4 regions of the Neobacillus phoenicis genome follow, and region 1 is predicted to be linked to each of the others. Evidence: predicted binding sites of a transcription regulator. Region 1 holds the regulator's gene; each other region holds the start of a gene.
What was found. Region 1 encodes Rex, which represses fermentation and respiration genes when NADH is low (regulators of the CRP and FNR family bind a similar motif). Its sites were predicted from a motif close to TTGTGAAATATTTCACAA; they were not measured.

Region 1 (8,095 bases):
AAAAATTTTTGGTAAAAAAATCATTTTTTACAACCTTATAAAGTATGCGAAGAAGAGGACATTCTATACCTGACTTATTAAAATAGTTCATCTAAATTGAAACAATACGCGTTTTAAGAGTAAAATGAATAATAGTGAAGTGAAGACAAGCATAAGAATGAGTAAAATAGATAGTTGTGCGAAAAGGAGATTACCATTTGAAAAAAGAGTATTGGTGGATCATCATTGTTTATATTGCTATGCAGCTTTCCAGTCTGGTTGGACTGCCATTATTACTATTCGGTTTTAAATATGCAGGAATTAATCAAAAGCTCGCTGTACCCATTTGGTTAATTGTCAGCTTTTCTATAGCCCTCATCATCATTCTTGTCCTCTTACGGAAAGAATTCAACACAAAAAGATTAGAGGAAAGAAACAGTTCTTTCGGCTCGTCCATCGCCTGGGCGATCTTTGGTGTCTTTTTAGCGTTATTTGCTCAATATATTGCGGCCATCATCGAAAGTCTTTTAGGAATTAAAATGGGCTCGGAGAACACGAAGGATATACTAACCATCATAGACACATTACCGCTCGCCATCCTTGTGACAAGTATTTTCGGTCCGATCTTAGAAGAAATCGTCTTTCGCAAAATTATTTTCGGCGCCCTCTATAAACGATTTAACTTCTTTATCTCGGCCATAATCAGTTCAGTGGTGTTCGCCTTGGCACATATGGAGCCTGTTCATATTTTACTTTATTCAGCAATGGGCCTAACCTTTGCCTTTCTGTATGTAATCACCAAGCGTATCTGGGTGCCAATTTTTGCCCATGTGACCATGAACACGATGGTTGTCTTAGTCCAATCAGTCTACAAAGACGATATTGAAAGACTGCAGCGAGAGGCTGAGGCGGTTCAAAACTTTATCGGAGGATTCTTATGAGACGTTCACCTTTGTTTTCCGGTTTAATTTATTTCTTTCTTGGCGGGTTGTTTACTTATTTTGCTATTGACGATGTTCAAAAAAACGGCTGGGGCTTTTTCAGCTATCTATTAGTTCTCCTCGCCACCTTTGACTTTGGCTCAGGCCTAAAAATGATCGTCTTTCATTTTAAATATAAAGATAAACTGAAAAAATAAGGCTTGTATTAGCTAAAGTTAAAACTTTTAGCTAATATAAGCTCTTTTTTATGTGTAAAATTACACTCATTCTGAAGAAATTATATTTTATCGGCGAATTTCTAACCTTTATCAGCGAATTCACCGGTTTTATCAGCGAATCTTGAATTTTATCAGCGAATTCAAGCCATTTATCAGCGAATCACAAAAAAAGGTTTCAGGCACCATGTGAAGTTTTCACATTGGTGCCTGACACCTATTATTTTGAAGTCTCACCCCGGTGGATGACCATTCGTTCTTTGCCTAAAATGAAGATAAATAAGAAAGCCAGACCCGCTGGTACCAATGCCCAAGTAAAGGTGTGGACGATTGAACTGGAAAGCGCATCTGTAATTTTATCAAGAATCTGTGGAGGGATCATCTTTCGCCCTTCCTCTGATAATAACGCCCGTGAATCCCCGAACGCTCCCCCCTTCGGCATCGGTCCCATACCAGCAAAGGCTTTTTCAAGAGCCTCTGTAAAATCATTTCGTTGAATCGTTCCAAAGATGGTAATCCCAATCGTCATGCCAAGTGAACGAATAAAGTTACTAGTTGAAGTCGCTGAGCCCCTCTGCTCTATGCCAAACGGATGAATCGCCGCCATGCTCAACACCGAAAACGAGAACCCTACTCCCAGTCCTATGACAATCATATACACCGTTAACATTGCTCGGCTGGTTTCTGGAGTGATCGTACTTAACAGCAAAAATCCACCAATCAGAATTACCGCCGACAAAAACATGATATTACGGTAGCTCATTTTCGTGGTCAAAAATCCGCCTACTTGCGCCGTCACCACCGACCCAAGCATCATCGGTAATAAAATCAATCCAGAATTCGTGGCACTGCCTCCATACACCCCTTGGACAAAAATCGGTATATATACCGTTCCGGCCATAAAGGCTGCCCCATAAAACAGACCGACAATCGTACTTCCAGCAAACAACCTGTTTTTAAACATCGAAAATGAGATGATGGGATCCTTCGCCTTTGTCTCAGCAAATAAAAAGACTACAAACAAAATCGTAAATCCTGCAAATAAGCTTAAAATTATCATGGAATCCCAGTCATACTTCTGGCCACCCAGCTCCAGGGCAAACATTAAGCAGACTACTGCGCTGACTAATGTCACTGCTCCCCACCAGTCAATGGTTTGCTTTTGATGAATCGGTGACTCTTTGTAAGCTATCACGACAAAAATCAAGGATAAAATTCCAAGTGGCATGTTAATATAAAAAATCCAATGCCAGCTGATATGATCCGTAATATACGCACCTAGCAACGGCCCAAAAATGCTCGATAATCCAAAGACGGCTCCAAACAATCCGCCCATCTTCCCGCGTTTTTCAGGTGGAAAGAGATCAAACATGATCGTAAAGGCAATCGGCACAAGTGCTCCACCGCCAATTCCTTGAATCGCACGGTAAATACTTAACTGTGTAATCGTCTCGGCTGTACCGCATAAGGCGGATCCTGCCATAAACAAAATTAGCCCAAAAATAAAGAACCGCTTCCGTCCGTACATATCAGACAATTTCCCGAAGATTGGCATCCCCGCCATCTCTGCAACCATATAAGCAGAAACAACCCAAACGAAGCTCTCTAGCCCCCCAAGGTCACCAACAATCGTCCCCATGGCGGTCACAACGATTGTATTATCCATAGAGGCCATTAAAATCCCCAATAATAATCCTGCAACAACAAACCCTAATTTGCTTTCCTTCGCTGTCATCCCATGTCCCCCTTAAATCTTTGTTTTCGTCTTAATCGTGGCACTAGGGTCATGGGTCAAATCGTCTCGATACTCCACCAAACCAATGTCGCATCCTGGTCCGATTTTCACACTATTTCCCCGAACAATTGCTGCCTTTGTGTTTTCTAAGTACACTTCATCGCCTTCGATAACTTTCGCATCGAGAAAGCCCGCCCTCTTTGAGAGTGGAATATTGGTGAATGGAATAAACCAAGATCCTCTTTTCACCGAAATCTTCCCGCCGCCAATTTCCTCTGCTGTGCTCTCACCAAAGCTCAGAATAATTTTAACGTTGTCGGCAGATAGCAACCCCTTAATTTCAAAGCCTCCGCTCGATTCAAATTTCTCATACTCGACATCACCTTTTACAGAGATACTTCCTTTAATTACGGCGGACTCGCCCATCAATCGGTCATCCGCCTCTAACAAGCCAAAAATCTTCATTTTTTTCAGCTGCGCCTTCCCGCCAACAGTCATTGTTCCCATGACAAGTGCTTCCTCTGCTTCCATCGATCCTTTAACCTCTGCCTCACCCAAAATCTTAGCTGATCGTGTTTTCACATTTTCGCACGCCTCACTTGTTCCATATACATGAAAGCTGGAGCAGTCGACATTATTGACGATGGTTCCTTCTCCTCTTATGCTGATTTTTCTATATTGACCGCCAGGGTAACTCCCTGAACCATTTATGATAAGGTTACTGCTTTTCTCCATTGTCCTACCCCCCAATTACACTTTTATACTTTCTTTGACTACAGCATTTTTATGTTGTGAAAAATCTTCCCGGTACTCTACGACACCAATTTGGCAATTCCGCCCAATCTTTACCTGATTTCCCCGTACAACCTTGGCAATGGTATTCTCTAGTTCAATTTTGTCCCCTTCAATAAATTCCACTTCCAGCTGAGTGGAAAACAGCGGTTTAATAAGACTTTCAAAAAAAGAACCTCTATGTTTCACCAATATTGTTTCTCCGCCGATTTCCTTTGCCTTGCATGGGCCATGAAGTTGGATCGTAATTTGTTCGGCATTTAATAATCCGCCAATAGCAAATTGAGAATCTGCTTTAAAAATCTCCGCCTCACAATCTCCCTCTACCCTTAACACTCCATTAATTTTGATTTCTTCACTTTTCACTTTTCCACCAACAGATGCCTTGCCAGAAACCTTTAATTTTTTCACATATAGATTTTCATCAATCTTTGCCGTTCCATCTATCGATAAGTGTTGGGATTCAATCGTTCCCTTGACCTTTGCTTTACCGTTTATTTTGGCCTGTTCACTTGTCACATTCCCATCCACAGTCCCGAAACCATTACTTTCAAACTCAACGCAATCAACATCACTGTTAACCGTACCGAATCCATTGACAATGACCTGGCGAAACGTCCCGCCATTGGAAGCACCGAAGCCATTGATGACTAAGTCTCCTCTTTCCTTCATATCCATGTATATTCTCCTTTATAATAATTTTGCTTTGATCTCTTCCATACACGACATCAGTGAGAGCTGCACAACCATTTTCGTCCCCAGATCCATATGCATGGCTTCTGCGTTAATAAGCAAAAGACATGATGACACCCCAAGCTTCCTTGTTATCACTAATTCACAGCTTTTTTGTTTGATTAAAGCCGCATGCTCTTTTAGCACCTGAAGCAGCATCTTTCCTTCATCTTGATTAATCTCACCAGATTGCAGCAGCTTCTCAAGCACGTATACCTCGAGCATTCTAGTAATCGTAAAGGTAAGGCTTCCTTTTTCATTCTCAAGGTAAAAATCCATGACAGTTGATGAAACAATGTTACGTTTTACTAACTCATCTTTTCCTAGCTGCAAATCAGAAATATTCGGTGAAAACATGTCTGCCAGTTCATCTAGCGATAAATTTTCTTTCATTGTTTGGATTTTATTGATTCTTTCTAGAATCTTCTCTTTTGGAAAAAAGGTCTCCTGTCCAGTAAAGGTTGATTTACGGATGAACCAGTCTTCTGGAATAAGGTCCTTTCGCTTCCATCTATATAGCTGCCCATACGAAATTCCAGCTAATTCTAATAGGTCTTTTTTTGAGATTAACTCCTCGCTCATGATAAAAACCCCTTTCTATTTATCAATGTAACATAACACTGTTACGTTTGTAAAGCTGTGACTTACCTATTTTTGTAAAAAAAAAGACCTCCTACGATTAAATCATCGTAAAAGGCCTTCCCCTGTTCTATTCTTCTATATCCACTGTCGGATAGTGCTTTAAAAAGTAAACCAATGATTGCAGTTCCACTGCCAAGTCAATATGGTGAACCCGAATCGACGCTGGTACATTTAACCGAGCGGGCGTAAAGTTCAAAATCCCTTTGACCTCTGCTTTTACAAGTCGGTCCGTTATCATTTGGGCAACAGGAGCAGGGACCGTCAAAATAGCCACCTGAATATCACTATTTTCTAATACCTTCTCCAAATCATCCATATGATGAACCGGAACTTCACGAATCATGGTTCCCATTTTTTCCGGGTCGACATCAAAAGCGACCTCGATCTTCGTGTTGTTATTTTTTAAAAAGTTATAATTTAAAAAGGCAGTCCCTAAATTACCAACCCCAATTAATGCAACCTTCGTTAATTCATCCTGATCCAGCGTTTTCCGGAAAAAGGTTAACAAATAGTTAACATTATAGCCATACCCCTTTTTACCTAATGCCCCAAAATAGGAAAAGTCACGGCGAATCGTTGCCGAGTCTACCTTTACCGCTTCACTTAACTCTGCAGATGAAACTCTTTGTTTGCCGGAAGTATGCAGGTTCTTTAAAAATCGATAATAGAGGGGCAGCCGTTTCGCTGTCGCCTGTGGTATTTTCATCGTTTCGTTACTCATATTCTCCCACACCCCATGAATGGTTTTTTAACTCTTATTTAACCTGTTCATTTCTTCTAAAATCACCGTTTTTACCGCCTGTTTTTTCCACTAAATAGGTTGGTCCAATAACCATCCCTTTATCAACTGCCTTACACATGTCATAAACGGTTAACGCACAAGCAGATGCAGCTGTGAGCGCTTCCATTTCCACACCTGTATTCCCCTTAGTTTTCACCGCTGCCTCAATATGTAATTGAAAGTTTCCTGTTTGATCCTCTTCCCATGCAAAAGAAATATTCACACCTGTCAGTGGAATGGGATGACACATTGGAATGAGATCCCATGTTTTTTTTGCCGCCATCACAGCAGCAACCTGGGCAACAGCTAATACATCGCCCTTTTTCATCTCATGATTGGTTATTTTATCAAAAATCTCTTTACTTACGGTTATGCTAGAATGAGCAAGAGCAGTACGTGCTGTTTCGGGCTTGTCACTGACATCGACCATCTTTGCTCTGCCTTCTTCATTAAAATGCGTAAATTCGGCCATATAAAAAATCCTCCTATCAAAAAATAATACACTATTTTTCCTTTTATGTGTGTGAAACTTTGAACGAATCACTAGATTTTTTATAAGAACAGCACCTAGAAGAGTCCGAGTTATTGCTGTCATTCCGCTTATACGGTACACTAGTCCTAAGTAATAGAGGTGAATAAAATGATTTTATTGCAAGTGAATCAATTACAAAAATATTATGGTGCTGACCTTATTTTATCGAATATAAAGCTAGAATTACAAACGAGAGACCGAGTGGCCCTTGTTGGCCGTAACGGTGCCGGAAAATCGACTTTATTAAAGATTATTGCCGGACATTTGTCTCATGATGGCGGCGAGATCATCAAACCAAAAGAAGTAACCATCGGGTATTTAGCCCAGAACACTGGATTAGAATCCAAATTGACCATTTGGGACGAAATGTTAACCGTATTTGAGCCACTTCAAATCATGGAAAAATCGCTCCGCAAACTGGAAGAACAAATGGCCGATCCTTCTGTGTTTGAAGACCCAAGCAAGTACGAACGGGTGCTGAAAGAATATGATACCCTTCAGGTAAAATTCAAGGAGCAGGGCGGATACCAGTTTGAAGCTGACATTCGTTCGGTTCTGCACGGTTTAAACTTCCAGGATCATTCTCTCATGATTGCTAGTTTAAGCGGTGGTCAAAAAACCCGGCTCGCCTTAGGGAAATTGCTGCTAACCAAACCTGATATATTAATATTGGACGAGCCTACCAACCATTTAGATATTGATACCCTTTCATGGCTGGAACAATATTTACAGGGCTACGATGGCGCGATTTTAATCGTCTCTCATGACCGCTACTTCTTAGATAAAGTCGTGAATCAGGTCTATGAAGTATCCCGCAAGCAAATCCAAAAGTTTCCGGGTAACTATAGTTCTTACCTTGAACAAAAAGCGGCCAATTATGAGCGAGATTTGAAGCTTTATGAAAAACAACAGCAAGAGGTTGCTAATTTACAGGATTTTATCCAACGGAATCTAGCGAGAGCCTCCACCACCAAACGAGCGCAAAGCCGTCGAAAAAAGCTGGAGAAAATGGACTTAATGGACCGGCCTCTTGGTGATGAAAAGTCTGCCACTTTCTCTTTTGAAATTGAAAGACAAACCGGGAATGATGTACTAACGGTCGATTCTCTTGCGGTGGGTTATGATGGAGAGAAGGTATCTGAGGCGATTTCGTTCCGGGCTTTTAAAGGGGAAAGTATTGCTCTTGTGGGCCCAAATGGAATTGGTAAGTCTACGCTTCTAAAAACGATTATTAAGAAGCTCCCTGCCCTTGCCGGCACCATCTATTATGGAACAAACCTTTCCATTGGCTATTACGATCAGGAACAGGCGGAATTAACCTCTAATAAGCGTGTATTAAATGAGCTTTGGGATGACTATCCGTTGAAAAGTGAAAAAGAAATCCGAACCGTTCTTGGAAACTTCTTATTCTCTGGTGACGATGTGTTAAAAATAGTCTCCACTCTTAGCGGCGGGGAGAAGGCTCGGTTAGCACTTGCCAAGCTGATGCTAGAAAAGGCCAATGTACTCATTCTTGACGAGCCAACAAACCACCTGGACCTTGATAGTAAGGAAGTCCTTGAGAATGCACTGATTGACTATCCTGGTACCATTTTGTTTGTATCCCATGACCGATATTTTATTAACCGGATTGCCACTAAGGTATTGGAATTAAGCAGACATGGCAGCATGGAGTATCTTGGGGATTATGATTATTATTTAGAAAAGAAGCTCGAGCAGGAAGAATTGGCTGCATTAGCCCTAGCG
Region 2 (8,095 bases), 1.1 Mb from region 1:
AATTCTTTCCGCAAATGCGGTTTTTCCGAAAATAACATTCTCCGAAGGATTGGGCGCGCAAACAGTTCAAATCCAACGTAACAGGCTGAAGGATTACCAGAAAGCCCAAATAAAATCTTATCTTTATATCGAGCAACCGTAGTTACACTCCCCGGCCGCATAGCCACCTTATTAAACAACACTTCTGCTCCTAGTTTTTCATAAATAGCCGGAAGGTAATCAAAATCTCCTACAGATACTCCTCCAGTTGTTATAAGAACGTCTACTTTATCTAATGCATCCTTAACTGCATCAAAGCAGGTATCAAATTCATCGGGCAATTTACCAAAGTATTGGACAATTCCACCTGCTCTTTCAATCTGTGCACAAATCATGTGTGAATTACTATTACGAATTTTCCCAGGAACTAATTCTTCATACACTTCTAATAACTCTGTACCCGTCGCAAATAGACCAACAACTGGCTTTTTAGCTACTGGTACATTTTGATAACCGAAAGTCGCAAGCATGGCTTGAATCCCCGGGTTGATGAGTGTCCCTTTTTTAACAAGGACTTCGCCTTGTTTCGCATCTTCCCCTATGAAGGAAACATTATCCCCCTTCTTAAATGGACGCTTAATAGCCATGAATGGAATTCCATTCTTTTCATAATCCTTCGCTAACTCAAACATAACAACTGCATCGGTTCCCTCAGGCATCATAGCCCCGGTCATAATTCGAACAGCCTGATTTTGACCAACAACTTTGGTTGAAACCATCCCGGCTCCAATATGATCTACTACTTCAAATTCTAGAGGATTGGATTGAGAAGCCTGAATCGTATCAATAGATCTAACAGCAAAGCCATCATATGGCGCCCTGTCAAAATGAGGCACATCACTGGTTGCAATTAAATCTTCCGATAAAAAACGGCCATAGCTATCATTTATGGATATGTGCTCCGTCGCACCATGTAATTGGAATTCCATGATCTTTTTAACCGCTTCTCCTATTGGGATAGGGTTTCTTCTTTCTAACATCCTTCTCACTCCTGCCTAAAACGGGTAGTTTAAATTTATGTACAATATATGAACTACTATACATTATAAGCCTATAGAAACCTTGCTAATATATCAAATATCACAAATTGGATAAATCTTACCTTAAAAAAACAAAAAATCATATTGAATGTGTGATTTAGGTCACCTAGTTTCCACTCTAATTCCATTATGCTTATATCAAGAAAACAAACAGATTCAAATTTTAAGGAGGATTTTTTATGACTTTCCCATTTACATCTAATTCATTAGTTAAAGATATTGTAAACGAATTACCAAAAACAAGTGATGTGTTTAAGAAAAACCGTATTGATTTCTGCTGTGGTGGAAATATTCCGTTGTCTGAAGCAGCCGCCCAAAATGGCCTCAATACCGATCATTTACTTACAGAATTAAAGGAAGTATTCACAAAATATGAAAACGAAGAGAAAAATGTAGAGGTTTGGACTGATTCCGATTCTAATACAATTATTGACCACGTCATCACTAATTATCACCGTGTTTCTGATGAAGAACTAACTATGCTAAGTCCTTATGTAACAAAGGTCTCTCGCGTACATGGTGATAATCACCCAGAACTTTTAAAGGTGTATGAGCTTTTTTATGAATTTAAAAAGGAATTGATTGAGCATATGAAAAAGGAAGAAGCTGTAGTCTTCCCATTAATTAAGCAACTTGCGGATGGCACAGTGGAAAACCGTGAAGAAGCCATCCAAATGATTGTTGAACTTGAAAAAGAACATGATCATGCAGGTGAAATTCTGAGAGAAATCCGGGCAGTGACATCTGATTATACGCTTCCATTAGATGCTTGTGGTACGTACCGCTTAGTCTATGCTCGTTTGGAAGCACTAGAGGGACTAACCTTCATGCATGTACACTTAGAAAATAATATCTTATTCCCACGCTACCTATAATTATCTAAGAGGCTGTCTCAGACAGATGTCGAGACAGCCTCTTTTTTGTACAATGAAAAACCCTCTTATTTACTAAGAGAGTTTTTCATTTCTTTAATATAGTTGGAAGACTATCCTCCAATATAAGACATCTCAATCTTTTTGCGGTTCTTCGTTGTCTCCGCCGTTCTTTCATCCGAATATCGATCTTCCCGCCCATTCCAAATAGCCGTTACTCTATTACGGATTTCTTCATCACTAGCACCATTACGCATGAAATTTCGAATATCATGGCCATTCCCATTGAATAGGCATGTAAATATTTGACCATTGGCTGAAAGTCGTGAACGTGTGCAGCTGGAACAAAATGATTCAGAAACGGATGTAATGAATCCTACGTTACCGTTCGTATCCTTATAACGATAAAGCTTGGCTACTTCCCCGAAATATGCGGGGTCAACTGCCTCTAGCTCAAAATGCTCTTTTAGTAAATAGTACATTTCCTTCTTGGTAACAACGTCGTCCATTTTCCACCCATTTGTAGAGCCTACATCCATAAACTCAATATAACGTAATTCCAATCCATTGTTTTTGCAGTATTCTGCCATTGGAATAATCTCTGAATCGTTCAGTCCCTTTTTAACTACCATGTTGATTTTGACACCTAGACCTGCTTGTTTAGCTGCTTCAATCCCTTCTAAAACCGGGCCAGTCCCAACACCTCGTCCATTTATTTCGCCGAACAACTCATCATTCAAGGTATCAAGACTAACATTGACCCTTTTTAAACCAGCCTTTTTTAAGTCCATCGCTAATTTTGGAAGCAGGACGCCGTTTGTAGTCAACCCGATGTCACTTAACCCTTCAATAGCTGATAACTTTTCAACAAGTATAGGCATATCTCTTCGGAGAAGTGGTTCTCCGCCTGTTAAACGGATTTTTTCAACACCTAAGCTAACAAAAATCTTAGCAAGACGTTCAATTTCCTCGTAGGTAAGCAACGCTGTCTTAGGAAGAAATTCAAAATCGGGCCCAAATTGATCTGCTGGCATACAGTATTGGCAGCGAAAATTACAACGGTCAATGACGGATATTCTTAAATCACGTAATGGTCTGTTAAATTTATCTTTTATAATGGTTTTTTCCATTCGGTATCAACTCCATTTAAGGAAGCAATTTACTTATAAGTGTAGCAGTCTTTTGGATTGAAAGCTGTTACTTTATTCACTATAAATATACTTTTAATATAATTCTTATCTTAACAGATGTTTAATGATGAAGAAATGATTGTTTTTGGAAATATCCGAGCCTGACATCGTTTAGAAAAAAAATCTGCATGAGTTTTCACTATATTGTCATTGTTTACCCCAATTTATTGCTTAATCATGGGATAGAATGATACTAATGAATCCTTAATAAAAATTGACAGGTATAAAAATATGTTCTTGAGGTGAAACGGATGACAACTACAATGAAACCTACTCATTCCATAGAGATAAAAGAATTACTTCGATTTGCTGATCGGAAATTTAGAAGTGAAAGAGGAAGCTTCTTATTTCAGGAAGGGATGAAAGCAGATGAACTTTACATTATCATCTCCGGAAAAGTTCAAATCAGCAAAATAACAACAGATGGACGTGAACTATCTTTAAGAATTTGCGGTGCAAATGATATTTGTGGTGAATTGACACTCTTTACAGATAATCCAAGGTACTTATTAAGTGCGAAGGTACTTGAAGAAGGAGAAATTGTAGCCATAAAAAAAGAAGTGATTGAAAGTGAAATTTTTCAAAATAGTAAGTTGGCTTTTGAATTTATGAAGTGGATGAGCGATCACTTCCGAAAAACACAAACAAAATTTCGTGATCTTGTATTAAATGGAAAACGCGGCGCGCTCTTTTCAACATTAATTCGTATGTCTAATAGCTACGGTATTCAGAAAGATAATGTAATCTTAATTGACCTACCTCTAACTAATCAAGAGCTCGCCAATTTCTGTGGGACTTCTCGAGAAAGTACCAATCGGATCCTTAGTGACTTAAAGAAAGATAATATTATTTCTATAAAGCGTGGTAAAATATCTATTTTAGATCTTCAATATTTAAAAGACGAAATCGGCTGCGAAAATTGTTCTGCCGTATATTGCAATATTGAATAGCTGTTATTGATTCAAGAGGCTGACTTTTATGGTCAGCCTCTTTATATTCACCCTATTATTTTTGAACCTGTTTTTCTCTTAATGCTTTTGGAATATATACACAGAACGGCTCACTTTCAAGATAATCCCCCGTCATAGCATAGGCCCTTGACCTTGAACCACCACATACATGGCGGAATTCACAAACCCCACATTTTCCTTTATATAAATCAGGATTCCGTAGTGATTTGAAAATAGGTGACTCACGGTAAATTTCTGCTAATGGCTGCTCCCTTACATTCCCTGCTTTAACTGGTAAAAGTCCACTTGGGTAGACATCGCCAATATGCGATATGAAGACAAAACCATTTCCATCATTTACGCCTTTTGGTGCTCGACCTAAACCATCAATGGAGCCTGTTAAGCCCTGCTCTGTTAAAGCACTTAAATAATCTATTTCTGCTGCTTGTTCCTTAGCCTCACGCATCTTTTGTTGAATAACCACCCGACGATAATGCTGTGCTGCTGTAGTTTTTATATCAAAAGAAACGCGTTTACTTAAATCATAAAGCCATCTGAACACTCTCTCATGTTCAACTGGAGAGATCATATCTGATTCTTGGCCTCTTCCTGTTGGCACCAAGAAGAATACACTCCATAAAACACAGTTTAGCTCTTCAACCATTTTTGCCATTTCATCAAGATAATCTATATTATAGCGAGATATTACGGTGTTGATTTGAATAGGGATCTCCAACTCATGAAGATATTTAATTCTTTCCATCGTAAGATCGAAGGAACCAGCCGTTCCGCGAAAATGGTCATGTACCTCTGCTGTTGGCCCATCAATACTAAATGCCCAGCGAGACAGCCCGACATCTTTTGCTTTTTCAATGGCTTCTTTCGTAACGTTAGGAGTAGCACTTGGCGTCATTGAGACACGTACGCCTTTTTCCACTGCATATTTAGCAATGTCAAAAACATCCTCCCTCATTAAGGGATCTCCCCCCGTAAAGACGAGCATTGGATTATTCATTTCATATATTTGATCAATTAACTGTTTGCCTTCCTCAAAGGAAAGCTCACGAGGATCTCTTCTATATTGTGCTTCGGCACGACAGTGCAAACATTTTAACTGACATGCACGTGTAAGTTCCCAAATAACGATAAATGGATCTTTATTAAAATCTCGGCTAAAAGCCATATGAAACGCCCCCTAAAACGGCTATTTCAACTCAAACAGCCTTAATACTCTGTATTATAAAGGTGTTTATAGTCGAAAAAAGTGAACTATCTCACAGACTTAAAGATATATATGGACGTTTTGTGAATGAGAAAAGAAAAAAACAGCAGATCTCAATTCCACTGTTTTTCGAAGGTGATTATATAGTTACTTTTATGCATTACTCTTAACGGATGCCTAAAGCAATTTTCGCATAGCGTGACATCATTTCTTTATTCCAAGGCGGATTCCAAACAATATTTACTTCTACATCCTTGACTTCAGGAATATCTGCAAGTGCTCTTTTTACTTGATCAACGATGGTTCCAGCCAAAGGGCAGCCCATTGAAGTTAAGGTCATATCTATTGTGACCTTTCCCTCATCATCCATTTCTGTTTTATATACTAATCCTAAATTAACGATGTCTAAACCCAGTTCTGGGTCAATAACTAACTCGAGTGCACCCATAATATTCTCTCTTAAATCCTCATTCATTTCCTTCCGCTCCTTTAAATGGTACGATTTATAACAGTATTTACTTATTTATAAAAAGTATATCGGTTTTCACCCAATCTTGGTGTGAAATTTTTTACAGTTTGGATATATAATTGTTAACATAGTAAATATAGAAATAACCAGTCCATTGTTTTTAAAACTTATTAAATGTAGTGTATCATGCAGTTCATTTTTTTACTAAAAGTATGCACTTTTTTAACAATTCATAATATAAAGGAGTCCATATGGCAGAGAGACATTTAATCGCATTAGATTTAGATGGAACATTACTTAAAGATGATAAAACTATCTCTTTAAAAACGAAGGAAATTATAAGTAAAGCAAGGGACGAAGGTCATATCGTTATGATTGCAACTGGCCGCCCTTTTCGTTCAAGTGAAATGTATTATCGTGAGTTAAATTTGGACACGCCCATTGTTAATTTTAACGGAGCATTTATGCATCATCCTAGGAATCCTAATTGGGGATTTTATCATGAACCGCTTGATGTTAAGGTCGCAAAAGACATTGTCGAAGCTTGCAGAAGCTTCCATTTCCATAACATCATTGCAGAAGTAATTGATGACGTTTATTTTCACTATCATGATGAAAAGCTTTTAGACATTTTTAGCTTCGGTAATCCAAAGATAACTACGGGTGACCTTGCTGAGTACTTACAAGATTCCCCTACCAGTATGTTAATCCATACAGAAGAAGATCAATTAAAAACGATTAGACAGCACTTATCCGATGTTCATGCAGAAGTGATTGATCACCGCAGTTGGGCAGCGCCATGGCATGTTATTGAAATAATTAAAATCGGATTAAATAAGGCAGTAGGGCTGAAGAAGGCTTCAGAGTACTTTGGTATTCCTGCAGAAAGAATCATTGCCTTCGGAGACGAGGATAATGATCTTGAAATGCTTGAATATGCTGGCCGTGGTATTGCAATGGGTAATGCCATCGATCAAGTAAAAAACATTGCCAATGATGTCACCCTAAGTAACGAAGACGATGGAGTCGGTCAATATTTGGCAGATTTGTTAAATTTAAAATTATAATTTACAAACGCCATTGTTTTCCTAAATGAACAGTCTCCTATTTGAGCATACTATTTTTGAGGCAGCGGTGCTGTTTCAATCAAAGCTTGAGCATATTGGAGGGATTCGAATGGGTAAACGTAACAAATCAAAACGCTTTGTCCAGCAAGGAGTGGATACTGTCAGCAAACATGATGAACGTATCCCTTATCACATGACCTACGCTGAAGCAGAAGCTCAGAAAATGGCCAATGTGCATGAATCCTCGCTTGGAGGAATATAACATGGGAAACCAATTGTTCCAGGAAGCACGGAGATTTGTTGAAATGGCGAAATCCGCCAACCCAGCTGAGTATGATTCTGCTGTAGCAAAAGCAAAGAATGCTCTAAGTTCTGCTTATGCAAACTCGACAGTTGCAGAACAGGCACAGCTCCAACAAATGCAACAAGAGCTTGAACAGATCAGATAGCTGCACAAAAAAACAGAGACACCTTTAATCGGTGTCTCTGTTTTTTTCATGATGAAATTGTTCAAGTATCGCAGGATAGAAATGTGTGGATTTTCCGTCCTGGCTCTTTTCATAAAGGTTTAACAACAAGGAACCACTGGCAGGAAGCTTTTCATTCGGAAGATGGACCTCTAGCTTAAAAGGTCTCCACTCCCCCTTATCAGAAGAAACTAAAAGCTTTGTTTCAGGGATAAATTCCGTATGGCCATCTTCAACTGAATAATATAATTCACGGTTACTTACATTTGCCTCTCCAGTGACAACATAATTTCCTTTGGTGCCTGACACCTTTACCTGACGAAAGACATTGTTTTCTTCTGGAATATAGAATTTTTGAATATTGCTTAGTTTGGTTCGATTTGTGATGGGTTGGTCATTTATCCTAATAGGACGGAATGTGGTATGAACCGTATACTCACCAGGAGGAACGCGGCCACCCTTAAATTGATAATTCCATTTTTCCACTCGTCTAAAGGTTTGATGCGGCTCTATAGTAACCGTCTGAAATGCCTGCAAAAAATATCGCCCTTTTGAATAGACATATACCTCCTTACCTGATTGGTCTGCAATCGTTATTTCAACCAATTGAGAAGTTGGAAATTCGAAGTGAAGCGGTATTTCCCCAGTGTTTTCTACGACTATTTCAAAATCTACCCTTTCTGATCCCGCAGTCGGAATGACATAAAAACGATAATCCAGTTCGTTCACCCCGTTTATAACTGTTTTTTGCAAAGTTGGGAAAAGTAATGTAATAACAC
Region 3 (8,095 bases), 2.3 Mb from region 1:
GGCGTAAAAGCTGAGGAAATTATAGCAACCGCTAGAGAATATGCTGCATCGAGTGGTTCTATGATTGCATATACCTTGGGCATTACTGAACATCATTGTGGGGTAAATAATGTATTTGATATTGCCAATTTAGCATTATTAACTGGTAATATAGGTAAACAAGGTGCAGGAATCATGCCACTAAGAGGGCAAAATAATGTCCAGGGTGCAGGTGACATGGGATGTTTACCGAACCAGTTGACTGGAGCATTGAGCCTGGCAAATGATGAATTCAGAGCACGTTTTGAGAAGGAATGGAATGTGGTCCTTAATCCACAGGCTGGTGACACGCAAACACGTACCTTTGATCGTTTAGAGATGGGTGAGCTAAAGGCACTCTATGTCATTGGAGAAAATCCAATCCTAGCCGATGTCCATATGAACCATACAAAAGAAATATTTAAAAAGCTTGATTTATTAATTGTGCAAGATATTTTCTTAACAGAAACAGCTAAATTAGCTGATGTTGTATTACCTGCCCGATCCTGGGGAGAAGTAGAAGGGACCTATACAAATACAGATAGAAGAATTCAACGCGTTCGAAAAGCTGTTGAGGCACACCCTAATACGAAAGAAGACTGGGAAATCCTTTGTGAACTGTCTACCCTAATGGGCTATTCTATGCACTATGAAAATAGTGAGGAAATTTGGAATGAAATAAGAAGGCTAGCATGGGAAATGTACGGTGGAATTTCTTATGAGAGACTCGAGAAAGAGTATAGTCTTCATTATCCTTGTCCTGATGAAGTCCATCCAGGCACATTTGTTATGCATGAGAGGTTCCATCAACAGGACACTGTAGTGAAAAAAGCGCCTTTTGTACCTGTGGACTATACAGAGCCTCTAGAGCTGCCGGATCGTGAATATCCTTTCATGTTGACGACTGGACGGCGCTATGAGTCCTATAATACACATACACAAACACGCCATTATGCAGCAGGAGTTAAGGTGAAACAAACAGAAGAGACAGTTGATATTCATCCTGAAGACGCTAGTAAACTAGGAATTTCTGATGGAGAGATCGTTCAGGTCCGATCTCGGAGAGGTGAGCTCAAAGTTAAAGCGAAAGTAACAGATCAAGTTGTTCCAGGTCTTGTTTTTATGAGTTTTCACTGGAGTGAAACACCTACGAATGTCTTAACATTAAATGAGTATGATCCAATATCCGGGACAGCGGAATACAAAGCATGCGCTGTTGCAATATCGAGAACTTAAAAAGAATATTTTTGTAAAATAGTGAAGGGTCAAACCTACACTATTTTTTTTTATCTATTATGTACAATAATTACCACTGTAGGAAATGATTTCATTAAACTTCTATAATACAGCTGTTCAGAAATGTTATTGTAATATAACTGCCATGCTTGTAAACGAATTAACATGCCCCTGTTCTTTGTTTCAGAAATTTTCATGTTAAGATGAATAAAGTTAGCTGCGAAAGAACATGGGAGGTAAAAAAATGATAAAAAAAATCAAAACTTTTATAGCAGTTGTTGCACTCTCAGGAACTGTAGGTGCTAATGTAAAAGCGGCAGAGTTAACTGTACAGGATGGAGATACTTTATGGGATCTTTCTCGTGTACATAATACATCTGTTGAAAACATTCAAAAGTGGAATCACCTTTCCACTGACCTTATTCATCCTGGAGATGTATTAACGATAGCAACTGAAAAGCAATACACAGTGGTAAAGGATGATACACTCTGGGATATTGCAAAGGAATATCAAGTATCGGTTGCAATGATTAAAGAATGGAATAAATTAAATACTGATCTGATTCATCCAGGGTTACAATTAGTGATCTATGATGAAATAAATAACTTTTCTTCTGGGAAGATGGTTGAAACAGCAAAAACTCCAGTAGTCTCTAAAGCTCCGGAGGTTTCTACTAAAGAATCAAATACTTCAAAGAGCGAGGAGACAAAAGTAGAGGCAGCTCCAACAAGTGTTGCTAGTAAACCTGAAGTTCCAGTAACAACAAAAGTCGAGGAAACTTCAAAGGAAATCACCGTTAAGGCTACTGCATATACTGCATCTTGTGAAGGGTGCAGCGGAACTACTGCAACAGGACTCGATTTAAATGCTAACCCTGGTGCTAAGGTAATTGCAGTTGACCCCTCTGTCATTCCACTAGGAAGTAAAGTGCTGGTTGAGGGATATGGTGAAGCAATCGCTTCAGATACAGGTGGAGCAATCAAAGGAAACCGAATTGACGTGTTTATCCCTTCAGAAGAAAAAGCACTTGAATGGGGTAAGAAGGAAATAAAAGTTAAAATATTAGATTAACACAATAAACTGCCGAAATTTGGCAGTTTTTTTATTGTAAAAAACAAGCCGGATTAACCGGCTTGTTTTGCAAGTGTTTTGGCTGCGACTGTTTTTCTTTGATAAAAGAACCAGTTCAAACCAAATGAGATAACATAGAATCCAATAAAGAAGTAGAACGCAGTTACAGGTGTTCCAGTCGCCTTAACAGACCATCCAAATAATTTAGGAATAAAGAATGAACCATATGCTGCAAATGCTGCAGAAAATCCGATTACAGGTGCTGCCTCTTTTGGAATAAAGATGTTTGGAATCATTTGGAACGTTGAGCCTGAACCGATTCCAGATGCAAGGAAAAGAACTAAGAAAGCAATTAAGAATCCAGCAAATTGCTTGCCATTTAAGAAGTAAATTACACCTGCTGCACCAATTCCCATTAGTACTAAAACATAAGCCGTTACTTTTGCGCCGCCAATTTTGTCGGCCATCCAGCCTCCCACAGGTCTTGCTGCAGCAGCCACTAATGCACCAAGGAAGGCAAGTGAAATGTGTTCAGGAAATTGAGACTTTAATAAAAGTGGGAATGCAGCTGAGTAACCAATGAATGAACCAAAGGTAGCTACATAAAGTGCTGTCATAATCCAAGTGTGTTTCCGTTTTACAACCGCAAATTGATCAGCAACGGATTGCTTTGCTCCTGGAACATTATCCATTTTAAAGATTGCTAAAAGTGTCATAATGACAATGGGAATGACCCAGATAAACGCAGCGTTTTGTAACCATACTTCTTGACCATTTGCTAAAACTTGTTTATCGCCAACCAGTGCAAAAGTTCCTGATGTAATAATTAATGGTGTTACAAACTGTACGACAGAAACACCCATATTTCCTAGGCCGCCATTAATTCCAAGTGCAGTTCCTTTTTCCTTTTTCGGAAAGAAGAAGCTTATGTTTGCTGATGATGATGAAAAACTTCCTCCGCCTAGACCACAAAGGGCTGCTAGGAGAAGCATGATTGAAAATGGTGTATCAGGATTTTGGACTGCAAAACCTATACCAATTGCTGGTATGGCTAATATTGCTGTTGAAATCGCAGTCCAGTTTTTACCACCAAAAGACCCAACTGCAAATGTATATACAAAGCGAAGTGTCGCACCAACAAGACCTGGTATAGCAGCGAGTGTAAATAATTGTTCTTCTGTAAAATGGAAACCAATATCGTTAAGTCTGACGGCTACAACTGACCATATTTGCCATACGATAAATGCTAGCATCAAAGATGGGACTGAAATCCATAAATTTCTTTTTGCATGTTTTTTTCCTTCTGCATTCCAGAATTTTTCATCTTCTGGATTCCAATAATTAATTCGAGCCATGTTTTTTTCCTCCTATATATGGAATCTAATTTAATAACTAATCACATGTTGTTCCTTGTGTTATTACTATAAGACACATGGTATCATGATTTTTGTGACGTTCGTCACAAAAATAGTGAAGGAACTGTGAACTCAGCTCGTTTGACAAAAAGTTGTAAAATTTATCACCCAAAACAAAAGAGACCTTCATTTTTGAAGATCTCTTTGCTTATCACATATAGTTTAGTTACGAATCTTTCTCTTCATTGAACATACCTACGTAATTTTTTGTTTCCCCGACATCATCTTTAATGGCTGTAATAGTTAACCATTCTTTATAAATCTCAGTATTTTTGCGTTTATTCCAAATATACCCTTCCCAAAATCCTTCTGTTTTTAAACGATCCCACATTTGCTTATAAAATTCATTGTCATGTTCGCCAGATTGAAGGACACTAGGTGTTTTCCCAACTACTTCGTCCTCACTAAAACCAGTAATTCTTGTGAAAGCTGGATTTACGCTCTGAATAATCCCATTTAAATCTGTAACGCAAATACCGTCAACAGCATGGTTTACGATTTTTGCTGAAATATCAAGTTTATCCTGATAGTATAGCCAAACAACAATGACTAAACTTGCAAGTGAAAATTCGGAAAGGGACATAAATCCAATTGCGTAATGACCGGTCCAATCAAATAGAATAGTCAAAATGATTGGAGGGAAGAAACCCCCTAATCCTCCCATAGCTGCAACAATCCCATTTACTATGCCTGCCTGCTTTGAAAAATATAATGGTACAAGTTTAAAAATCGCACCACTACCTATGCCGGCAAAGAAGGCAACTAATAAACACCCAAATGAATAAATAGGTAAGGATGGGGTAAAAGACAGTAGAAATCCTGCAAAGGTTAAACTGAAAAAAACCGCCATTAGGATTAGAAAAGGATTAATTTTATCTCCTAGCCATCCTCCTACTGGTCTAAAAATGGTTGCAAGTGCTATAAATCCAGCTGTACGTAAACCCGCGTCAACTTTATCTAGTTCAAAATGATTAACTAAGAAGGACGGTAAGTAGATCGTGAACGCCACGAAAGAACCAAACGTTATAAAATAAAATAAACTTAAAAACCAAAGTTTAGGGTTTTTATAAACCTCTTTCACTTGGTTAGTTAAGGAATTGTTTACTCTCTTTTCTTTCCTATCTCCAAATAAAAAATTGATAACTGTAAATATTAACATGATAACTAAAAAAATCTTTACGGTAGTTCTCCATCCATACATGTTGGCTAGTACAGGTGCTGAAAAGGAGGTAATAGCTGTGCCAATGTTTCCTGCTCCATAAATTCCATTTATGAAACCATGTTTAGCTTTTTCATAATATTTAGGAAGAGAAGTAACACCAATGGAAAACACTGCTCCACCGATCCCAAGCATAAAACCACCGAGTATTAACATGAATAATGAATTTGCGTAACTAATAATTGCAATAGGAATCAGTAAAATGATAAAGCTATTTGTAAATAGTATTCGTGCTCCATACCGATTGGTCCAATAACCAATTGGAACCCTAAGGAGTGACCCAAGTATAACCGGTATCGCTGTTGCCCAAGCGATTTCCGTGGATGAGAGTGGTATATCTGCCTTTATATGAGGCATAAGCGAAGATATGAGCACCCAAACCATAAATCCTGCGACAAGACTTCCCGTTTGAATAAAAAGTTGTTTTGTTCCTTGATTCATTTTTATCCCCCTTAACTCCCGTAACATTTTATTATTGCTAAAACATATTGTCTTACTTACAAAGTCTTCAGGTATGGAAAAATTTTCTTCAGTATTATAGAACACTTTTTTAAATAATACAGTGAGGTATGACACATGATGTGCATTTGATAAATAAAATTTATATTGTCATTTTTTGTGTATCCTGTGAACAAAGAGCTAAATAATTTATTCTTCCGAGGGTAAAAGTAGTATAAATAACCCACCTTCTTTTTGTTCTAAGGTTGGGTACAAGGAGGGACTTGAAAATGGCTAATCAATACGCGGTTATTGGTCTAGGTAGATTTGGAATAAGTATTGCCCAAAAGTTATTTGAATCTGGACAAGAAGTGTTAGGTGTCGATGTAAATGAGGAACGAGTGGAAGATTCGCATTCTTTTGTTACTCATGCTGTTATTGCGGACTCAACAGATGCAGAAGCATTAAAATCTATCGGGATACGAAATTTTGATACCGTCGTTGTGGCTATAGGAAACGATATTCAAGCAAGTATTCTAACCGTTTTACTTTTAAAGGAACTGGGAGTAAAAAGGGTAATTGCTAAAGCCTTAAATAAGCTTCATGGACAGGTTTTAGATAAGGTAGGGGCCGATTGGGTTGTATTTCCTGAGAGAGATATGGGTATGCGAGTTGCCCACCAGTTACTTTCACCCAAAGTACTAAATTTCATTGAAATTTCAAAAAACTATAGTGTTGAAGAAGTGAAAATACCTGAATCCATGATTGAAAAAACTCTAAGAGAGCTAGACTTAAGGGCTAGGTTTAATTTAAGTGTAATTGCTATCAGGCATGAAGATGAGATTAATATATCACCATCACCAGATAAGATCATAAATCATGGCGATGTATTAGTAGTGATAGGAGAAAACCGTTATTTGGAGAAATTTGCAAATATAGAATAATTTTTTTATAAAAACATTGATATAGAATAAATTTATCCCTGGAGTGTAACTTTTAATGGCCAAATTTCGCCTTATGCATTGAAAGGGGGCGAAATTTTTGCCAGGTCAATTTGAGAAGCTTTATGAAAAATATCATCAGGACCTATTTTCTTTTCTATTTTATTTGGTTAATAACAGAGAACAAGCTGAAGACCTCTTACAGGAAGTATATATACGAATATTCAAATCATATGGGACTTTTCAAGGCAAGAGCAGTGAAAAAACTTGGCTATTCTCTATTGCCCGGCATGTTGCCATTGATTCCTTTCGTAAGAATTCAGGCTGGAAAAAAAGAATAATTAGTTCGTTCGATTGGAATAAAAATGAATTTAAAGATTTATCACCATTACCTGAGGAAATTTCCCTTCAAAATGAACAATTCCATACCCTTTATTCTTGTTTAGATAAATGTTCTATTGATTATCGATTGGTATTAATTTTGAGATATATCCATTCAATGTCCATTAGTGAAACGGCTTCAGCACTCGAATGGTCAGAGAGCAAAGTAAAGACCACCCAACATCGTGCATTGAAAAAGATAAAAAAACTAATGGAGGAAGTAACGATAGAGGAAAAAGAATTTAGTGACAAACATAAATATATTTCCTAAAAAAGCACTCACGTGATTGCTTTTTTATTTTTTTGTATCTACCAAAGAGCCCAAGGAGAATTTTATGGTAATGTAAAGATAAATATATATTTTTTAAAATAGAATTGGGAGGGAATGGCGTGGACTTTCGAGCGGTTGAGACAATGGAAAAGCGATTGGAGCTCATGAGAAATCTTTCAAAAAAGTTTCTAACAAGGGCACATCAGGTGGATGTAGAAGGAAGTTTTCCATATGAAAACATCCAAGAATTAAAAGATGCGGGCTACACAACTCTAACAATTCCAACTAAATATGAGGGAAAGGAAATATCTCTTTATGAATTTATTCGCTTACAGGAAATAATAGCAGAGGGTGACGGTGCCACTGCGCTTTCCATCGGATGGCACATGGGGATAATATTGAATCTACATGAAAAGAACTCATGGAACGAGAGCATGTTTAAATATCTATGCGAACGTGTAAAAAGTGGTGCTTTAATAAACAGCGCTGCAACTGAACCAAAGACAGGGAGTCCGACCCGAGGAGGTAAACCAGAAACTAGGGCAGAAAAAAGAGATCAAAACTGGGTCATTAATGGAAGAAAAACTTTTACCACTATGTCGCCTGTTCTTGATTATTTTATAGTTTCTGCTGCCATAAATGATTCCGATGACATAGGAAATTTTCTAATCCCCCGAGGTACAAATGGAGTGAAAATTGATGAAACGTGGGACAGTATATCCCTTAGGGGAACAGGAAGTCATGATTTAATTCTTGAAGATGTAGTTGTACCAAAAGAGTTTCTTGTGGAAACATTGGTCATGGAAGGGAAGAGGGCAAACGGGTGGCTTCTCCATATCCCTGCCTGTTACCTTGGCATCGCCAAAGCAGCCAAGCGTTATGCGATTGAATTTGCAAAAAATTATGCTCCAAACAGTATAACTGGGGCAATTATAGAATTACCAAACATACAACAAAAAATAGGTGAAATAGAATTACAGTTAATGCAGGCAGAATATTTTCTATATGGAGTAGCTAAACAATGGGATCTTTCAAATGAAGTAGAAAGGAGCAAGATGGGTCCAGCATTAGGAGCAGCAAAATTAACCGTTACTAATACAGCTA
Region 4 (8,095 bases), 2.5 Mb from region 1:
TCAGGGGAAAGTTTGACTTGATTATACTTCTTGTATTCTTCTAAAAACAAACGATTTAATAAATCTGCCTGTTCAGGATAATGAAGCTTTGTAAACCAGCAGACCCAGATTATATCTGTTAATGGATCAGCCCATTCAGACCATTCCCAATCTAATACTGTAAGACCGGATTCAGCTGAAAATAAGACATTATGTACACCATAATCACCATGCGTTAAAACCCAATCTTTCTTTGACTCATTAATGTGTTGTAATATGTCCCTTGATCTTGAAATAAGAATTTCAGGAACAAAGTCCAAATTTAAGTTCATTTCATTTATAGTACATTTTCTAATTCCTTTTGAAGTTATAGGATGTTTCTTAATATGGATCCTATTTGCAAGTGTTTCTCCTAAGCTTTTAAACAGTACTTTTGTTGTCTCAATATCATGATTCTCTATGATTGATTGACCGTGTAATCCTTGTCTATACTCCATGACCACAAGTTTAAATTGATTTGTTTCTACTAAGTTATATATTTTCGGTACTACCTCTGTTTCTTGCAAAAAATTTAAACTATTGATTTCATTTTCGAAATCTTTATTATTTGTCTTCGCTACTTTTACAACCAATGAAGGCTGAGTCCCCTTTAATAAGAAGGTTTCATTTGTATATCCTCCTGTTAATCGGACAAGTGTAAAATCACCGTAGTGTTCTTTTAAATGATTTTTTACTAATTCTTCGATCAAAATAACACATCCACTCTGTTTATGTTCTATATGACATTTACTATTATTTAACATTTTCATAGATTAATATTACTTCTTATCAACTCTTGATTGGCCTCTTTTTTTTATAAACCTTCCAAATAACTTGTATAATAATAGAAATTCTGTTATAGTAACAGTCAATTAAATATTTCTTACTTCAATACCATTTGAAGTGAGGATAGAGGCGCAAAAACCATGAGTACTCAATTCGAGGAGAATGAGATCCACTGACAATTGTGAAAAGGGGAATTTGCCGAAGCTGAAAGAAACTCATATATCTTGAAGCTGGTTCTGCTATTGAATAAATACAGAACTGTCATATAGGTAACTATATGGAGGGCTATCTCACGCATGGGAACAATTATTAAATCATGTTTCTATTGCAGCAGCGAACCCTCGCTGTTGCTTTTTTGCGTTGACTATTAAGCTGCCTTCCCCGCTCTAATTAAAAAAAATATTTAAAGGGTGAGAAAGATGAATTTTGGCCAAGTTTTAACTGCGATGGTTACGCCATTTAATCAACAGGGGGACATTGATTATATTGCAACAAAAGAACTCATTAATTATTTAATCGCTAATGGTTCTGATGGATTAGTTATAGCTGGAACAACGGGTGAATCTCCCACATTAACGACTGAAGAAAAAGTGGACCTATTTAAATTTGTTGTAGATGTTGTTGATAGCAGAGTTCCTGTCATTGCAGGAACTGGTTCCAATAACACAAGAGCCTCTATTAGCTTAACAAAGCAAGCTGAGGATGCTGGTGTTGATGGAATTATGCTGGTTGCTCCCTACTACAATAAACCATCTCAAGAAGGATTATTTCAACACTTTAAAGCAATCGCCGAATCTACATCACTCCCGGTCATGCTATATAATATCCCAGGACGAAGTGTGGTTAATATGACTGTCGAAACAATCGTCCGTTTATCCAAGATTAATAATATTGTTGCTGTCAAAGAAGCAAGCGGAAACCTTGATGCCATGTCCGACATCATTAGCCACACTTCTAGTGACTTTACACTTTATAGTGGGGATGACGGATTAACATTACCTGTTTTAGCAATTGGTGGCACAGGAGTTGTCTCTGTTGCTTCGCATATCATTGGAAATGAAATGCAAGAAATGATCAATAATTTTAATAATGGTAATCTTAAGGAGGCAGCAACAGCACATCGTAACCTCCTTCCAGTAATGAGAGCATTGTTTGCAGCACCAAGCCCAACACCAGTAAAAGCAGCATTAAAAATGATTGGTGTACCTGTAGGTGGTGTACGATTACCACTTGTCCCATTAACGGATGTAGAACAACAAACATTACAGAATAGCCTTCCAATCAGTTTACTAAAGGTATTCAGTTAATAGAGAAAATATTTTTATTAATGAATATTTCAATAGAAGATATTTCAAAAAAAAGTTAGAAAAATCTATTCGATTGATTCTATTTCCCTTGAAAATTTGTTATAATTAAGTAGTTTTAACACTATTGAGGGGGAAAAAGATTTCATGTCAGTTGAAGTAGGCAGCAAAGTCCAAGGAAAAGTAACAGGAATCACTAATTTTGGAGCATTCGTCGAATTACCTGGAGGTACAACAGGTCTAGTGCATATTAGCGAAGTTGCAGAAAGCTATGTAAAAGATATTAATGACCATCTAAAAGTAGGCGACATGGTTGAAGTTAAAGTAATTAGTGAAAAGGATGGTAAAACTGCCCTATCCATTAAAAAAGCGATAGAAAAACCTGAAACATCATCTTATTCACAACGCCCGCCACGGCAGGGAAGATCTGATAACCGTTCAAAAGACTTCCGTCCAAAAGGTAATTTTAAACCTAAAGAAACATTTGAAGATAAAATGGCTAAGTTCTTAAAGTCTAGTGAAGAAAATTTATCTTCACTTAAGCGCAACACAGAAACAAAACGTGGTGGCCGAGGCGGAAGACGCGGATAACATTAACGTTATAAAAACTATTCATATATAGAAAAAGAGGTTGACTCTATAGAATGGGTCAACCTCTTCTTTGTCTATTACCTAAGATAAAACTGATTTAACACTATTTTTAAATTGAACCTCTTCAATAGCCGGGTCAACGGTAACCTGATTTCCTACTACCATTAAATACTTTTCTGGTGTTTTTGACCCAATAATCACACCTTTCTTTATAAGAGATTGACTTCCTACTACAGAATTTTCCAGCCAAACATTATCTTCTATTATGGTATGAGGTAAGATTACCGAATTTTTTATATGAGCCCCCTTTCCAATTTTCACACCACTAAATATTACTGCCCTTTCAACTGAACCACTTATCACCCAATCTGTCCGCAAGCTTCCATTGATTACATTGATTACATTGACCAATATGAGAATGTAATACCAGGGGGCATATATTGAGTTAAAATACCTACAGTTTCTATCCCTGAGTTTTTGCAATTACTTAAGGCAAAATCAATGATACGATACTTACCACCAAACGGCACCGCTGGCTTTACGATTGTTTTTGTAAGTAGATTAAGTCTTGTCCCCCCTACCTCCCGCTCACAGCATGGCTATCCAATTTGGTTTACTCATTGTTCTCCTCCTTTTATTTGTTTTTCATTTGTTTATACTTTTATTATCACCTGATTTTTCCATTTCTGCGGTTTACATGTGACATCTCTGTGAAAAGTTCTCGTTTTTTCATCGACACCCTCCTAAGAAAATGGTTCGTATTATGACTGTTTTTGTCCGAATGTTGAAATTAAAAAAGGATCCAAGAGATAGGACCCTTTAAAATATTATTTTTAATACAGTAATCTTGATTACGAATACAAAAATCTATCGAATAACGTTTTTATAATTGATTGAACGATCTTTGGCTCTTGATATGGTACATTTTTTTTTCTATAAGCATGCCAATAGGCCATCGCAATAAATACTGTTCCTCCTACTGCATTTCCTAAGAAAACTGGAACAAAATTGTTAAAATACTGCAACCAGGAAAAATGACCTGCAAAAATCGCAGCAGGTATAACAAACATATTAGCAACTACGTGTTGAAAACCAATGGCAACAAAAGCCATCGTAGGAAACCAAATTCCAGCTATTTTACCAGTCATGTCGTTGGCTCCATACGAAAGCCAAACTGCGGAAGCAACCAACCAGTTACAACCAATACCTGAAATAAAGGCTTGGTGAAATGAAGCCTCAAGTTTATGCTCTGCAATACTAACCGTTTTTTCTAAGTAAGGACCCGTTTCAGTAAGACCAACAATATGCCCAAAGAAATAGGCCACAAATACAGCTCCTAGAAAGTTACTAATTGTAACAAGAATCCAATTATAGATAACCATACTTGTAGTCACCTTTTTTGCCATCCTTGCAAGCGGTACGGCCATCATATTACCTGTTAATAACTCTCCTCCTGCAAGTAATGTAAGAATTAACCCAATAGGAAAGACAGTTGCGCCAATCAAGCTGCTTAATCCTTCCAAATTGATTGATAAGCTTGCTGTTACACGTATGCAAAGTAAATAACCTAGCGCAATAAATGCACCTGCTTCAAAACCTAAAATTACCGTCTGCAATGGAGAGTATGTAGTTTTCTTTGTACCATTCTCTATGGTTATTTCCATAATTTTGTCTGGTTTACTGTAGGCCATAGGGTGTTACTCCTTTTTTAATATAATTCTTTTATTTTGTGATGTTTTTAACATACTTTTATTTTATCGCACTTTACTCCTTATTCTTGTGAACGGTTCTTTAACATTTATTAAACGTTTTCAATATTTTTCCTAATTCAGCAAAAATATTTTATTCCTGTGAAATATTTGTTATAATGAAGTGGTTTTAACATTATTGAGGGGGAAATATATTTCTATGTCAGTTGAAATAGGCAGCAAAGTACAAGGGAAAGTAACAGGAATCACTAATTTTGGAGCATTCGTAGAATTGCCTGGCGGCACAACAGGTCTTGTGCATATCAGTGAAGTTGCTGAAAGCTATGTAAAGGATATTAATGACCATCTTAAAGTAGGCGACATGGTTGAAGTAAAAGTAATTAGTGAGAAAGACGGAAAAACTGCCTTATCCATCAAAAAAGCAATCGATAGACCAGAAAGTCAAACCTCTTCTTATTCACAGCGCCCAGCAAGGCAAGGAAGATCAGACAACCGCTCTAAAGACTTTCGTCCAAAAGGCAATTTCAAACCTAAAGAATCATTCGAAGATAAAATGGCTAAGTTTTTAAAGTCTAGTGAAGAAAATTTATCTTCACTTAAACGTAACACAGAAACAAAACGTGGTGGCCGAGGCGGAAGACGCGGGTAAGCTGACACGTAGTAACTATTTAACCAAGAAGAAAAGCTGACTGTTTCGAGTCAGCTTTTCTTCTTGGGCAATGATTTGTTCTCTCATACTTCTCCCAAATAAAATTTAATCCACTAAAATGTTCCATATTTTTTAATTGCAAAAGTCGTAAAAACGAATAGAGTAATTATAGTCCATAACAAGGAGATTTGTGGATTAATATCACTTACAACAAATAAGGATGGAATTTTTCCAAAGACTGCATCATCCATGGTTAAAAACCAACCAAGAAACATATTATTTGCCGCATGAGCACCAATCGTTATTTCTGCACTATTAGTTTTCGCAGTTATGTAACACCATACGATACCAGAAAGTACATAATCACTACCGACAAAAAAAGCTGAATAGTTCATTTCCGGGTTACTGAAATGAAGCATACCAAAAATAGAGCCAACAATTATTGATAATAATAGAGAATGATTAATCTTTCGCCCAAACCACTGCATTAGGTAGCTCCTAAAAAACACCTCTTCCGCCGTAGTTTGCAATGGTGTTAAGATTAAAACAAAGAAAAACAGCTGAAGAAAGTCCTCGAATTTAATATTATTGAATGAATAATCTCCTGGATTTAAAATAAAATCAATTAATGTCGTTCCGGAAACTAAGCAAAAAAATATGCTGAATCCCCAAAAAATTCTCCTCCAGTTTATTTTTTGGTTAGGAGTTATAAGAGTTTTGAATGATCGTTTATGAATCAGCCTTATGGTAATAACAAAACCTAGCACCCAAAAAACATAATTAATATGTGTCAAAACAAAATCATATAGCGGATTAACATGAACACCTACAAACTCAATTCTATCGAAATAAGAATTTGGATCACCATCTGCCTCAGCAAATACACTTAAAGCAAACATGTACATAATAGACCCTAAGAAAATGAAAAATATTATAATAACAAATGATAATAAATACCTTTTCCAATTATTTTTTCCTTGGTTCATTTTAATAAAATTTTGTTGCAAAAACTCTCCCCCTAAACTTATCTACAAGATTTTATTCTTAAATTTGTTACTATATTATATCTTTTTCCAAAAAAATACACACGAGAAGTGTTTTAACAAATCTCGTGTGTATTTTACTTTCATGTTTACTTAAACTTATTTGGAAACTGTTTTACGATCCCATCAGTTAGTATTTCGCCCATATGGATAAGGTGTTCTTCGTTCGTGTCAGCTGTTTTTATATCACCAGCCCAAGCGGCTTTTTCAACTTCCATATTTGCTCTCATATGAGGGATATCTTCTAACATTCGCTCTTCACGTACTTCTTTTTTCGTTATACTTTTTAGTAAATATTTGTAAACAGGAGCCATTCTTATGCTAGCCATGCCAGTTACTGATAAAAAAGTTACTTATTATTAATAATCAAGTCCTTACGAATTCTTTCTAAATAATATTGGTAAGCTTTTAAACAAATAGTTCTTATATATTTCTCTCCCTGCAACATTCTGAAAAAAGCAGTCAAATAATCTTTCGCTTAACCAGGGTTCATATCTTCTTTTTTGATGATATAGTCGATTGCTTGTTTTCATTCATCCCCCCAGCAATAAACCTTTTTTGCAGTTGATAGATAGGTAGCAGTAGCCAAGGTCCTTTTATCCACTGGAGCAATTTCAATGGCAACGGTTTGAAGACTTGGAAAGATTGTGCCCCATCCTAAACCAATAAGGGCACCTGAAAGAAGAAATAGGGAATGATGGTGATATGCTAAGTAAATATGTTCCAACAGCAAATAGTAGAATTGATAGATAGATAATGTTATTTGCTCCATAACGGTCATACCATTTCGATCCATTTGCCCGCGAATGGACGTGTAATAATAGCTGTAATTAAAAAAATGTAACGATGAATCCAACTTCAGACGCGTTACTATTTAATTCTTGCAAACCGTATCTCGCTACAGAAACTAATAGAAAGTAAAAAGTTGTAAAGGTAAGAAAATTTGCGATTGCACTACTAATGAAATTTTTTGTCCATAATTTTGGTTTAATCATTTTATTCCTCCTAATTATCAAACTTCTCAGGAGCTGCTTCTACTTTCCTAATTGAATTTTCAATATGTGACCAAGCCTATACAACTTTTATCAGGAAGAATCAAGGAAAATTTGATTTCCCCTTCAAACATATTTAAACCGCCCTATATCTAAAGGTAGTGCGGTGTTGTAAGAGATCGGGGGCAATCACCGCCGCCTACCGTTACAATTAGTGATATAGTTGTTTGTTGATATTAGTTATTTTTCAGTTGCTATATTACCCATTGATATGGAGATTCTATTCCAATTGTTTATTTGATTGATTATTAGTATAAGGTCAACATATTGTCTCTCGTCAAAATGTGCACGTACTCTCTGATAAAGTTCATCAGGTACACGTTTTGTAGGGATTAACGTCACATATTCTGTCAATTCAAGAGCTACTTTTTCTGCATCTGTGTAAAATGTGCACTCACTCCAAGCACTAATACAATATATACGTTGTTCCATTTCTCCCATTTTTCTAGCATCAGCTGTATGCATGTTAAGACTTGGGAAGCTCGTATTTTTATAAGTTCACGAAGATTCCGCTCTATACCTGTAGTTTTCGTATACCTTTCCATTTCCATCATGATTTTAAGTGCTTCTGTTACTACATTGTAATAATCAATTCGTTGCTCCAATTTAATTCCTCCTAAAAACGTTTTTTTATTAATTGAAGATCTTCTTTAATTTGCTTTCTGCTGAAGAAAAGATGCGTAATTACTTGCGTAGTAAATCACTTGCCTGGTTAAATGAAGAACTTAACCGTGTCTTACCCGAAAAATTACGTGAAGATACACGGAAATTTTTTTCAAATAGTAATGTCTGAAAACAAACAAACCTCTCATGTAATTGCTTTTTTAAGAGCAATTTATGAGAGGTTTGTAACGTTGAATGAATACGTATGTTTCTGCCATCCCGATTTATTGATAGGGATTGGTATTTAGTAAGGTCGCAACATCTACTATTTCAAATCCCC

Region 2: the regulator Rex is predicted to act here: its motif matches at 5,354-5,371, upstream of AA0X95_RS23190 (TIGR04053 family radical SAM/SPASM domain-containing protein).
Region 3: the regulator Rex is predicted to act here: its motif matches at 3,774-3,791, upstream of AA0X95_RS13270 (NarK family nitrate/nitrite MFS transporter).
Region 4: the regulator Rex is predicted to act here: its motif matches at 4,427-4,444, upstream of AA0X95_RS14285 (formate/nitrite transporter family protein).

Annotation. Positions count from the first base shown of each region.
Region 1 covers NZ_CP154847.1:222,559-230,653, forward strand. The annotation lists gene AA0X95_RS01025 (CPBP family intramembrane glutamic endopeptidase) at 198-920, shown strand; gene AA0X95_RS01030 (YdiK family protein) at 917-1,117, shown strand; gene AA0X95_RS01035 (MDR family MFS transporter) at 1,356-2,870, opposite strand; gene AA0X95_RS01040 (cytoplasmic protein) at 2,883-3,605, opposite strand; gene AA0X95_RS01045 (polymer-forming cytoskeletal protein) at 3,621-4,340, opposite strand; gene AA0X95_RS01050 (YhbD family protein) at 4,353-4,976, opposite strand; gene AA0X95_RS01055 (redox-sensing transcriptional repressor Rex) at 5,104-5,757, opposite strand; gene moaC (cyclic pyranopterin monophosphate synthase MoaC) at 5,792-6,289, opposite strand; gene AA0X95_RS01065 (ABC-F family ATP-binding cassette domain-containing protein) at 6,458-8,095, shown strand, end outside.
Region 2 covers NZ_CP154847.1:4,525,225-4,533,319, forward strand. The annotation lists gene glp (gephyrin-like molybdotransferase Glp) at 1-1,019, opposite strand, end outside; gene ric (iron-sulfur cluster repair di-iron protein) at 1,259-1,954, shown strand; gene moaA (GTP 3',8-cyclase MoaA) at 2,065-3,081, opposite strand; gene AA0X95_RS23185 (Crp/Fnr family transcriptional regulator) at 3,393-4,091, shown strand; gene AA0X95_RS23190 (TIGR04053 family radical SAM/SPASM domain-containing protein) at 4,147-5,274, opposite strand; gene AA0X95_RS23195 (metal-sulfur cluster assembly factor) at 5,480-5,788, opposite strand; gene AA0X95_RS23200 (Cof-type HAD-IIB family hydrolase) at 6,034-6,849, shown strand; gene AA0X95_RS23205 (hypothetical protein) at 6,959-7,111, shown strand; gene AA0X95_RS23210 (DUF3813 domain-containing protein) at 7,113-7,298, shown strand; gene AA0X95_RS23215 (BsuPI-related putative proteinase inhibitor) at 7,323-8,095, opposite strand, start outside.
Region 3 covers NZ_CP154847.1:2,554,593-2,562,687, forward strand. The annotation lists gene fdhF (formate dehydrogenase subunit alpha) at 1-1,254, shown strand, start outside; gene AA0X95_RS13265 (LysM peptidoglycan-binding domain-containing protein) at 1,499-2,326, shown strand; gene AA0X95_RS13270 (NarK family nitrate/nitrite MFS transporter) at 2,380-3,681, opposite strand; gene AA0X95_RS13275 (MFS transporter) at 3,908-5,401, opposite strand; gene AA0X95_RS13280 (potassium channel family protein) at 5,689-6,342, shown strand; gene sigX (RNA polymerase sigma factor SigX) at 6,440-6,991, shown strand; gene AA0X95_RS13290 (acyl-CoA dehydrogenase family protein) at 7,135-8,095, shown strand, end outside.
Region 4 covers NZ_CP154847.1:2,744,196-2,752,290, reverse strand. The annotation lists gene AA0X95_RS14310 (phosphotransferase) at 1-728, opposite strand, end outside; lysine riboswitch at 921-1,100, shown strand; gene dapA (4-hydroxy-tetrahydrodipicolinate synthase) at 1,224-2,111, shown strand; gene AA0X95_RS14300 (S1 domain-containing RNA-binding protein) at 2,256-2,699, shown strand; gene AA0X95_RS14295 (hypothetical protein) at 2,781-3,062, opposite strand; partial or broken gene AA0X95_RS14290 (sugar phosphate nucleotidyltransferase) at 3,131-3,244, opposite strand; gene AA0X95_RS14285 (formate/nitrite transporter family protein) at 3,551-4,390, opposite strand; gene AA0X95_RS14280 (S1 domain-containing RNA-binding protein) at 4,608-5,057, shown strand; gene AA0X95_RS14275 (CPBP family intramembrane glutamic endopeptidase) at 5,171-6,064, opposite strand; gene AA0X95_RS14270 (hypothetical protein) at 6,190-6,429, opposite strand; gene AA0X95_RS14265 (hypothetical protein) at 6,630-6,872, opposite strand; gene AA0X95_RS14260 (hypothetical protein) at 6,931-7,095, opposite strand; partial or broken gene AA0X95_RS14255 (carboxymuconolactone decarboxylase family protein) at 7,333-7,757, opposite strand; gene AA0X95_RS14250 (polysaccharide deacetylase family protein) at 8,040-8,095, opposite strand, start outside.